DNA from 2 places in the Streptomyces sp. WG5 genome. Region 2 is predicted to be linked to the other one. Evidence: riboswitches for the same ligand, from Rfam matches in the RefSeq annotation. Region 2 holds a riboswitch; the other holds the start of a gene.

Region 1 (3,751 bases), on a different contig from region 2:
ACCAGGCGCTCGGCGTCATCAACGGTGATGGGGCGGACGCGCGCGGTGCCGCCGTCGCGCAGCACCACGTCGGCCTCCCAGTGGGCGGGGTACTCGTGCCGGTCCGACGAGGTCTGCATGGGCCCCAGAGTACGGCTCGCGTACGACAACGGCGCGAGGCAGTCTGTGGAGGACGGAGGGTCGGACCGAGGCCGCGGTCCGACCGACCACACAGGGCGGCACACAGCCGTCCGGACACGCTTCACGATGTGGGAAACTGGTCTAGACAAGACTGGTCTAGACAACATGAACCCCTGAATACCCGAAGGGCAGCATCACATGGCTGAGCGCCGCGTCAACGTCGGCTGGGCCGAGGGCCTCCACGCCCGCCCCGCCTCCATCTTCGTCCGAGCCGCCACGGCCACAGGCGTCCCGGTGACGATCGCCAAGGCCGACGGTTCCCCCGTCAACGCGGCCTCCATGCTGGCCGTTCTCGGCCTCGGCGCCCAGGGCGGCGAGGAGATCGTCCTCGCCTCCGACGCCGAGGGCGCGGACGCCGCTCTGGAGCGGCTGGCGAAGCTGGTCTCCGAAGGGCTCGAGGAGCTTCCCGAGACCGTCTGACGGACATCGTCTGACGGACAGCAGCAATGAAAGGCCCGCTCGGACACCGGGCGGGCCTTTTTTCTTTCCGCTTCGCTCGTTCGCGGGCATCCGGGCATTCCTGGACGTCGGTAGGCCAAAAAGCCGGGCAGTCGGGCAGTCGGGCAGCGGGAAAGACCTCTCGAATTACTCTGCTCGCTCTTTGTGTACGGCCCTCGCGTTAAGCCCGGAGGCTCGGTGTGTTTACGGGACGTTGCGTTTTCCTCACACGCCTCGTCCGTTCGTCCTCGGAAGCGAATCGCAGTCGATAATCCGGCGTCGACCGCTCGGTGTGCAGCGTCATGAGGGCCCGCGCGCGCTCGCTGTCGCCCCGGGCCACCGCGTCCGCGATCGCACCGTGCTCCGCCCAGTACTCCACGGGTCCGGCCGGCGCGTCCACGGTGTACATCCAGGCGATCTTGTGGCGCAGCTGGGTCAGCAGCGCCGTCAGGGAGGGGCTGCCCGCGGCCTGGGCGAGGGTGTCGTGGAACCAGCCGCCCAGGGAGCGCAGATCATCGCTGTTGCCCTGCCTGGCCCGCTCCTGACCCAGCCTGACCAGTCCGCGCAGCACCTTGAGGTGGGCCTCGGTACGGCGCCGGGCGGCCCGGGAGGCACCGAGGGGTTCGAGGAGCGTACGGGCCTCCAGCAGGTCGGCGGCCTCCTGTTCGCTGGGTTCCGCCACGCACGCGCCCGCGTGCCGCCGGGTCACCACGAAGCCCTCGGCCTCCAGCGTGCGCAGGGCCTCACGGACCGGGACGCGGGAGACTCCGTAACGGCGGGCGAGCAGTTCCTCGGTGAGCCGACTGCCGCGCCCGTGGACGCCGGCGACGATGTCGTCCCGGATCGCCGTGCACACCGAGTGCGCCGGAATACGCATGCCCGACCTCCGCCCTAATCCCCGTGAAACGTCGACGATTGACGCGTGAGCAGTGACTCTAGGCCAGCCGGGCGGATATTCCGACGGCGGGGCGGATTTCCTGGTCATCTTTTGGACAGCGGCGACGCCTGGATCGCCCGTGGAAACGCGAATGCCCCGGCTCGGAAGCCGGGGCGCTCGAGTGCCGTACCGTCCGCCGTCAGATGTTCACACCGTGGGAGCGGAGATAGGCGACGGGGTCCATGTCCGAGCCGTACTCGGGGCTCGTACGGGCCTCGAAGTGCAGGTGGGCCCCGGTGACGTTGCCGGTGGCGCCGGAGAGGCCGATCTGCTGACCGGGGGCGACCGCCTGGCCGACCGAGACGCCGATGGACGACAGGTGGCCGTACTGCGTGTACGTGCCGTCGTGCATCCTGATCACGACCTGGTTGCCGTACGCCCCGCCCCAGCCGGCCTCGACGACGGTGCCGACGCCGACCGCGTGCACGGTGGTGCCGCTCGCGGCGTGGAAGTCGATGCCGGTGTGGCTGCCCGAGGACCACAGGGAGCTGCCGGCCTGGTAGGCGGTGGAGACGTAGGAGGCGGTGATCGGCGACACGAAGGTGTTGAGGCGCTTGCGCTCCGCCTCGCGCGCGGCGCGCTCCTTGGCCTCGCGCGCCTCCTCGGCCGCCTCGGCGGCCCGCTCGCGTGCGGCCTCCCGGGCCGCCTCACGGGCGGCGGCGTCCAGCGCGGCCCGCTTCTGCGCGGTGGCCTGGGCGTCGATCTCGTCGGCCACGGCGTCGCCGATGGTGACGACCGGGGTGAGTCCGCTCTGCTCCGCCTCGGACTCGGCGGCGAGCACCGGAGTCGCGAGGGTGCCGACGACACCGGTGGTGGCGAGGGCCGCGACGCCCGCCGCGTGGGCGGTGGTGCGGTGCATCCGGCTGGGACGGCGGTGCTTACCGGTGGCGCGCGTGAACGCCATGTGGAGGCTGGTCCTTTCCTTCCCTCTCGCCTACCGGGTTAGCTGACGGGTTCGGAGCAGGAAGGTCTCCTACGGACCCCCTCGCTGCACGCGCGGGCGTCCGATTCACCCCAGGGACTGCGATGGGTCCCCGGCTCCCCTGGCTCGCGCCGTACGGGGACTCGGCGATGGCTGTCCGGTGCCGCGGGTGCGGCGCACTGCCTGACGAACAGCCCGGACGACGCTAAACGGGGTGCCTTCAATCCTCAAACGCAACAGGCGTTTTGTAGCGCACGCCACAGGGCAGACGGTCAGTCAGCCCCCCAATTCGGACAAAAGGCGACCCTGGTGACACTGTGGTCACCAGGGCCGCCCCGCGCGCGGGCCGCTACTCGGCCGCCACGACGGTCACTTCACCGATGCCGAGGGCCTCGACGGGCTCCTTGATCTGCGCCGCGTCGCCGACGAGGACCGTCACCAGACGATCCACCGGGAAGGCGTTCACGACCGCCGCCGTGGCCTCCACGGTTCCCGTGGCGGCGAGTTGGCGGTAGAGCGTGGCCTGGTAGTCGTCCGGCAGGTGCTGTTCGACCTGGTCGGCCAGCGTGCTCGCCACGGCCGCAGCCGTCTCGTACTTCAACGGCGCCACACCGACCAGGTTCTGCACGGCGACGTCGCGCTCGGCGTCGGTGAGCCCGCCCTCCGCGACCTTCCGCAGCACCGTCCACAGGTCCTCCAGCGCGGGACCCGTGTTGGGGGTGTCGACGGAGCCGCTGATGGCCAGCAGGGCGGCGCCCGTGCCGTCGGGCGCGGAACGCAGGACCTGTGCGAACGACCGCACGCCGTAGGTGTAGCCCTTCTCCTCGCGCAGGACGCGGTCCAGGCGCGAGGTGAGGGTGCCGCCGAGGCAGTAGGCGCCGAGCACCTGGGCGGGCCACACGCGGTCGTGCCGGTCGGAGCCGGTGCGACCGATCAGCAGCTGCGTCTGGACGGCTCCGGGGCGGTCCACGATGACGACCCGGCCCCTGTCGTCGGCGGTCACCGGCGGCACGGGACGCGGCTCGGCGGCGGAGCCGGTCCACGCGCCCAGCGTGTCACCGAGCAGCGCGTCGAGGTCGACGCCGGTGAGGTCGCCGACGACCACCGCGGTGGCCGTGGCGGGCCGGACGTGCTTCTCGTAGAAGGCGCGTACGGCCGCGGAGTCGATGCGCGCGACCGTCTCCTCGGTGCCCTGACGCGGACGCGACATGCGCGTCCCGGCCGGGAACAGCTCCTTGTACAGCTCCTTGGCCGCGCGGCGTGCCGGGTTGGCC
Region 2 (3,751 bases):
AGCGGTGGGACATCATGCACTTGAAGCCGTTGCGCTGGGCCAGCTCGACGGCGTCCAGGGTCTCGGTCAGCGAACCGATCTGGTTGACCTTGACCAGCAGGGCGTTGGCGGCGCTCTCCTCGATGCCGCGGGCGAGGCGCTCCGGGTTGGTGACGAACAGGTCGTCGCCGACGATCTGGACCTTGTCGCCGAGCTTGCCGGTGAGGATCTTCCAGCCGTCCCAGTCGTCCTCGAACAGCGGGTCCTCGATGGAGACCAGCGGGTACGCCTCGACCAGCTCGGCGTAGTACTCGGTCATCTCGGCGGCCGTGCGCTCCTTGCCCTCGAAGGTGTAGGAGCCGTCCTTGTAGAACTCGGACGCGGCGACGTCGAGGGCGAGGGCGATCTGCTCGCCGGGGGTGTAGCCGGCTTCCTTGATGGCCTCGAGGATGAGGTCGAGGGCCTCGCGGTTGGAGCCGAGGTTGGGGGCGAAGCCGCCCTCGTCGCCGAGGCCGGTGGCCAGGCCCTTGCTCTTCAGGACCTTCTTCAGGGTGTGGTAGACCTCGGCGCCCCAGCGCAGGGCCTCGGAGAAGGACTCCGCGCCGATCGGGGCGATCATGAACTCCTGGATGTCCACGTTGGAGTCGGCGTGCGAGCCGCCGTTCAGGATGTTCATCATCGGCACCGGCAGCAGGTGCGCGTTGGGGCCGCCCAGGTAGCGGAAGAGCGGCAGGTCGCTGGCCTCGGAGGCGGCGTGGGCGACGGCGAGCGAGACGCCGAGGATGGCGTTGGCGCCGAGCGAGCCCTTGTTGTCGGTGGCGTCCAGGTCGAACATCGCCTGGTCGATCAGGCGCTGCTCGGTGGCGTCGTAGCCGACGAGCTCCGGGCCGATCTGCTCGATGACGGCCAGGACGGCCTTCTCGACGCCCTTGCCCAGGTAACGGTTGGAGTCGCCGTCACGGAGTTCGATGGCCTCGAAGGCGCCGGTGGAGGCGCCGGACGGAACGGCGGCACGACCCGTGCTGCCGTCGTCGAGGCCGACCTCGACCTCGACCGTGGGGTTGCCTCGGGAGTCCAGGATTTCCCGGGCTACGACGACGTCGATGGACGGCACGAGCATCTCCTTCTTCAATGTGACGCTTCGGTGTGACGCGCGGGTCCACAGGACCGCAGCGGCTCTGCGGGACCGAGCCTAACCGGCTCCGGGCGATCGGCCAGCCGATCGCCCACCCGCTGGACAGAACCGAGAGTAAATTGTTTCCGAACGGAACAAAGACGTTTCCGGAAACCCGGCCCGATTCGGGGGCGGGAACGGAGCCGGGACCAGGGCAGGAACGGGGTACGGGGTGAGGGCGTGAAAATCCCGCCCCGGCGCGTACGGGGGAACACGCGCCGGAGCGGGAGCAAGGGGGCCGCTGCCTACTTCAGGTGCAGCTGCTGGCCCGGGTAGATCAGGTCGGCGTCGTCGACGATGTCGTCGTTCCGCTCGAACAGCTTCGCCCAGCCGCCCTCGACGTCGTGCTCCTCGGCGATCGAGCTGAGGGTGTCGCCCTTGACCACCTTGTACTCGCCGTCGCCCTTCTCGACCTTCTTGCCGGTCGGGGTGGTGACGGTCTTCTCGGCGGCCGGACGCTCGGCGGAGCGGGAGGCCTTCTGCTCGGAGGAGCGGTCGGCACCGGAGCCGCTGCCCTGGCTCTGCGCGCTCCCGGAGCTGCCGGAGCTCTCGGAGGAGCCGGAGTTCTGGGAGGAGCCGCTGTCCTGGCTCTCACCGGAGCCGCCGCCGGTGTACGCGGCGCTCGACAGGCCGGTGCCGCAGACCGGCCAGGCGCCCTTGCCCTGGCCCGCGAGCACCTTCTCGGCGATCTCGATCTGCTGCGCCTTGCTGGCCTGGTCCGCGGTCGCGGCGTACTGCGTACCGCCGTAGCCGGCCCAGGTGGAGGCGGAGAACTGCAGACCGCCGTAGTAGCCGTTGCCGGTGTTGATGGACCAGTTGCCGCCGGACTCGCACTGGGCGACGGCGTCCCACTCGGACGCGGTGGCGGCGGAGGCGTTGCCGGCCGCCATCAGCGGGGCGGCGACGGCGGCACCGGTGACGCCGGCGACGGCGATGACACGGGTGGCCTTGGACGGGCGACGGTGCTTGCCCTTGCCGGAAAACAGCATGGTTGATCCCCTCACCGACGCCTGCGAGGTGAGCTGTCGGGTTCGGGCCGGTTGAGTTGCCCGGCCGGGTTCCTCGCGGAACTCGGCTCCACCCCTAGCCGCTCCGGCTCAACTGCCCGGTGCGGCACTTACCTTGGGTCCCCCGCTCCTGCCTTCGGCGCTCGACGCGACGACTGTTCCCGGACGGCCGCTGGCAGGATTCGGCGTTGCGGCAGCCGGGGCCCGCGATGACGGGCGGTCATGACCGTAGTCACGCGCTCCGCGGATTTACAAAGACGATCACGGCTTCTGAGACCTATCTCTCACGAGATCCAAAACGGGCATACAGCCTCTAACCGTGACGCGAACTCCCCCTACTTTTCGCCCGATTCGCCCGTGACCGTGAGCGTCTGACCGGGCAGGATGTGGTCGGGGTCGGCACCGACGACCTCCTTGTTGCCGGCGTAGAGCGAATGCCAGCCGCCGTCCAGGTCGAGGGAGTCGGCGATGCCCCAGAGGCTGTCGCCGGAACGCACGGTGTACGAGCCGTCCACGGCCTGGCGCGCCTCGCCCTCACCGCGCGAGGCGTGACGCCCCGACGACTCGGCCGTACGGCCGTCCACCGCCCCCTCGTCGGCGCTGCCGCCCCGGTGCCGGCCCGCGCCGGACTCCTCCGTGTCGGTGAGGGCCGAAGAGCCTTCACTCTGCCCCGGCCTGTCCGCTTCGCCACCCTCCGGGGAGGTCGTGGGGGAAACGCCGGTGTTCTGCGGTTCACCGCTCTCCGTGGACTCGGATCCGGAGGACGTGTCGGACTTGGTCGAATCGTCCCCGCTGTCCGACGAGGGGTCAGCGGAGGGCGAGGAGGACGAGGAAGGGGAGGAGGGAGAGGAAGGAGACGAAGGGGACGCCTCGGACGTGGGCTCCGCCGGCTCCGTCGAGCCGGACGTGCCCGACGATCCGGTCGAGCCGGACGCCCCGGAGAGACCGGGGAGGCCCGACGGCTCTTCCGAGGCGACCGATCCCTCCGACGAGCCGTCACCCGCCGCGCCCGAACCACCGCCGGCGGACGCCGAGTCGTCGCCCAGGCCCGCGAGCAGACCGCACGTCGGCCAGGCGGCGATGCCCTGGTCCGCGTGTATCTTCTCGGCGACTCTCACCTGCTGGGAGCGACTGGCCTGGTCGGCGCTCGGCGCGTACTCCAGGCCGCCGTACTGCTCCCAGGCGTCCTGGGACAGCTGCAGGCCGCCGTAGTACCCGTTGCCGCTGTTCTGGCTCCAGGCGCCGCCGGTCTCGCACTCGGCGACCCGGTCCCAGCTCGCCCCGTCGGCCGCGTGGGCGCCGGTGGCGCCGAGGAGCGGGATCGCGATGGCGGAGCCGGTCACTCCGGCGGCGACGACCAGGGCGGGAGCCTGGCGGGGGCGGCGGTGACGACCGTTCCCGGAGAGCATGCGACGACCTTTCACGAGACGACGGGGACCGCGCGACGGGTGATGCTCGGGGCGCCACGCTGATTCGTGAACGTATAGGCAGATGATCGCTTGTCACAAGTTCATGCCGCGCAGATCACGTGAAGATCACAGATTTGAGCGCGTGTCACCTTTGCGTCGACGGCGGACCGTCGTCGGCCGAC

The links. Region 2 has a riboswitch for cyclic di-AMP ahead of ACP4IX_RS17985 (transglycosylase family protein). Riboswitches for the same ligand answer to the same signal wherever they lie in the genome.
Region 1: another riboswitch for cyclic di-AMP. It lies ahead of ACP4IX_RS06070 (M23 family metallopeptidase); the one in region 2 lies ahead of ACP4IX_RS17985 (transglycosylase family protein).

Annotation. Positions count from the first base shown of each region.
Region 1 is NZ_JBNGGC010000004.1:185,167-188,917, forward strand. Features, by position in the region: gene ACP4IX_RS06055 (GNAT family N-acetyltransferase) at 1-119, opposite strand, end outside; gene ACP4IX_RS06060 (HPr family phosphocarrier protein) at 319-600, shown strand; gene ACP4IX_RS06065 (GntR family transcriptional regulator) at 800-1,495, opposite strand; gene ACP4IX_RS06070 (M23 family metallopeptidase) at 1,695-2,459, opposite strand; cyclic di-AMP (ydaO/yuaA leader) riboswitch at 2,472-2,636, opposite strand; gene ACP4IX_RS06075 (M16 family metallopeptidase) at 2,827-3,751, opposite strand, start outside.
Region 2 is NZ_JBNGGC010000015.1:98,710-102,460, forward strand. Features, by position in the region: gene eno (phosphopyruvate hydratase) at 1-1,093, opposite strand, end outside; gene ACP4IX_RS17985 (transglycosylase family protein) at 1,399-2,142, opposite strand; cyclic di-AMP (ydaO/yuaA leader) riboswitch at 2,146-2,312, opposite strand; gene ACP4IX_RS17990 (transglycosylase family protein) at 2,496-3,569, opposite strand; gene ACP4IX_RS17995 (cytochrome P450 family protein) at 3,715-3,751, opposite strand, start outside.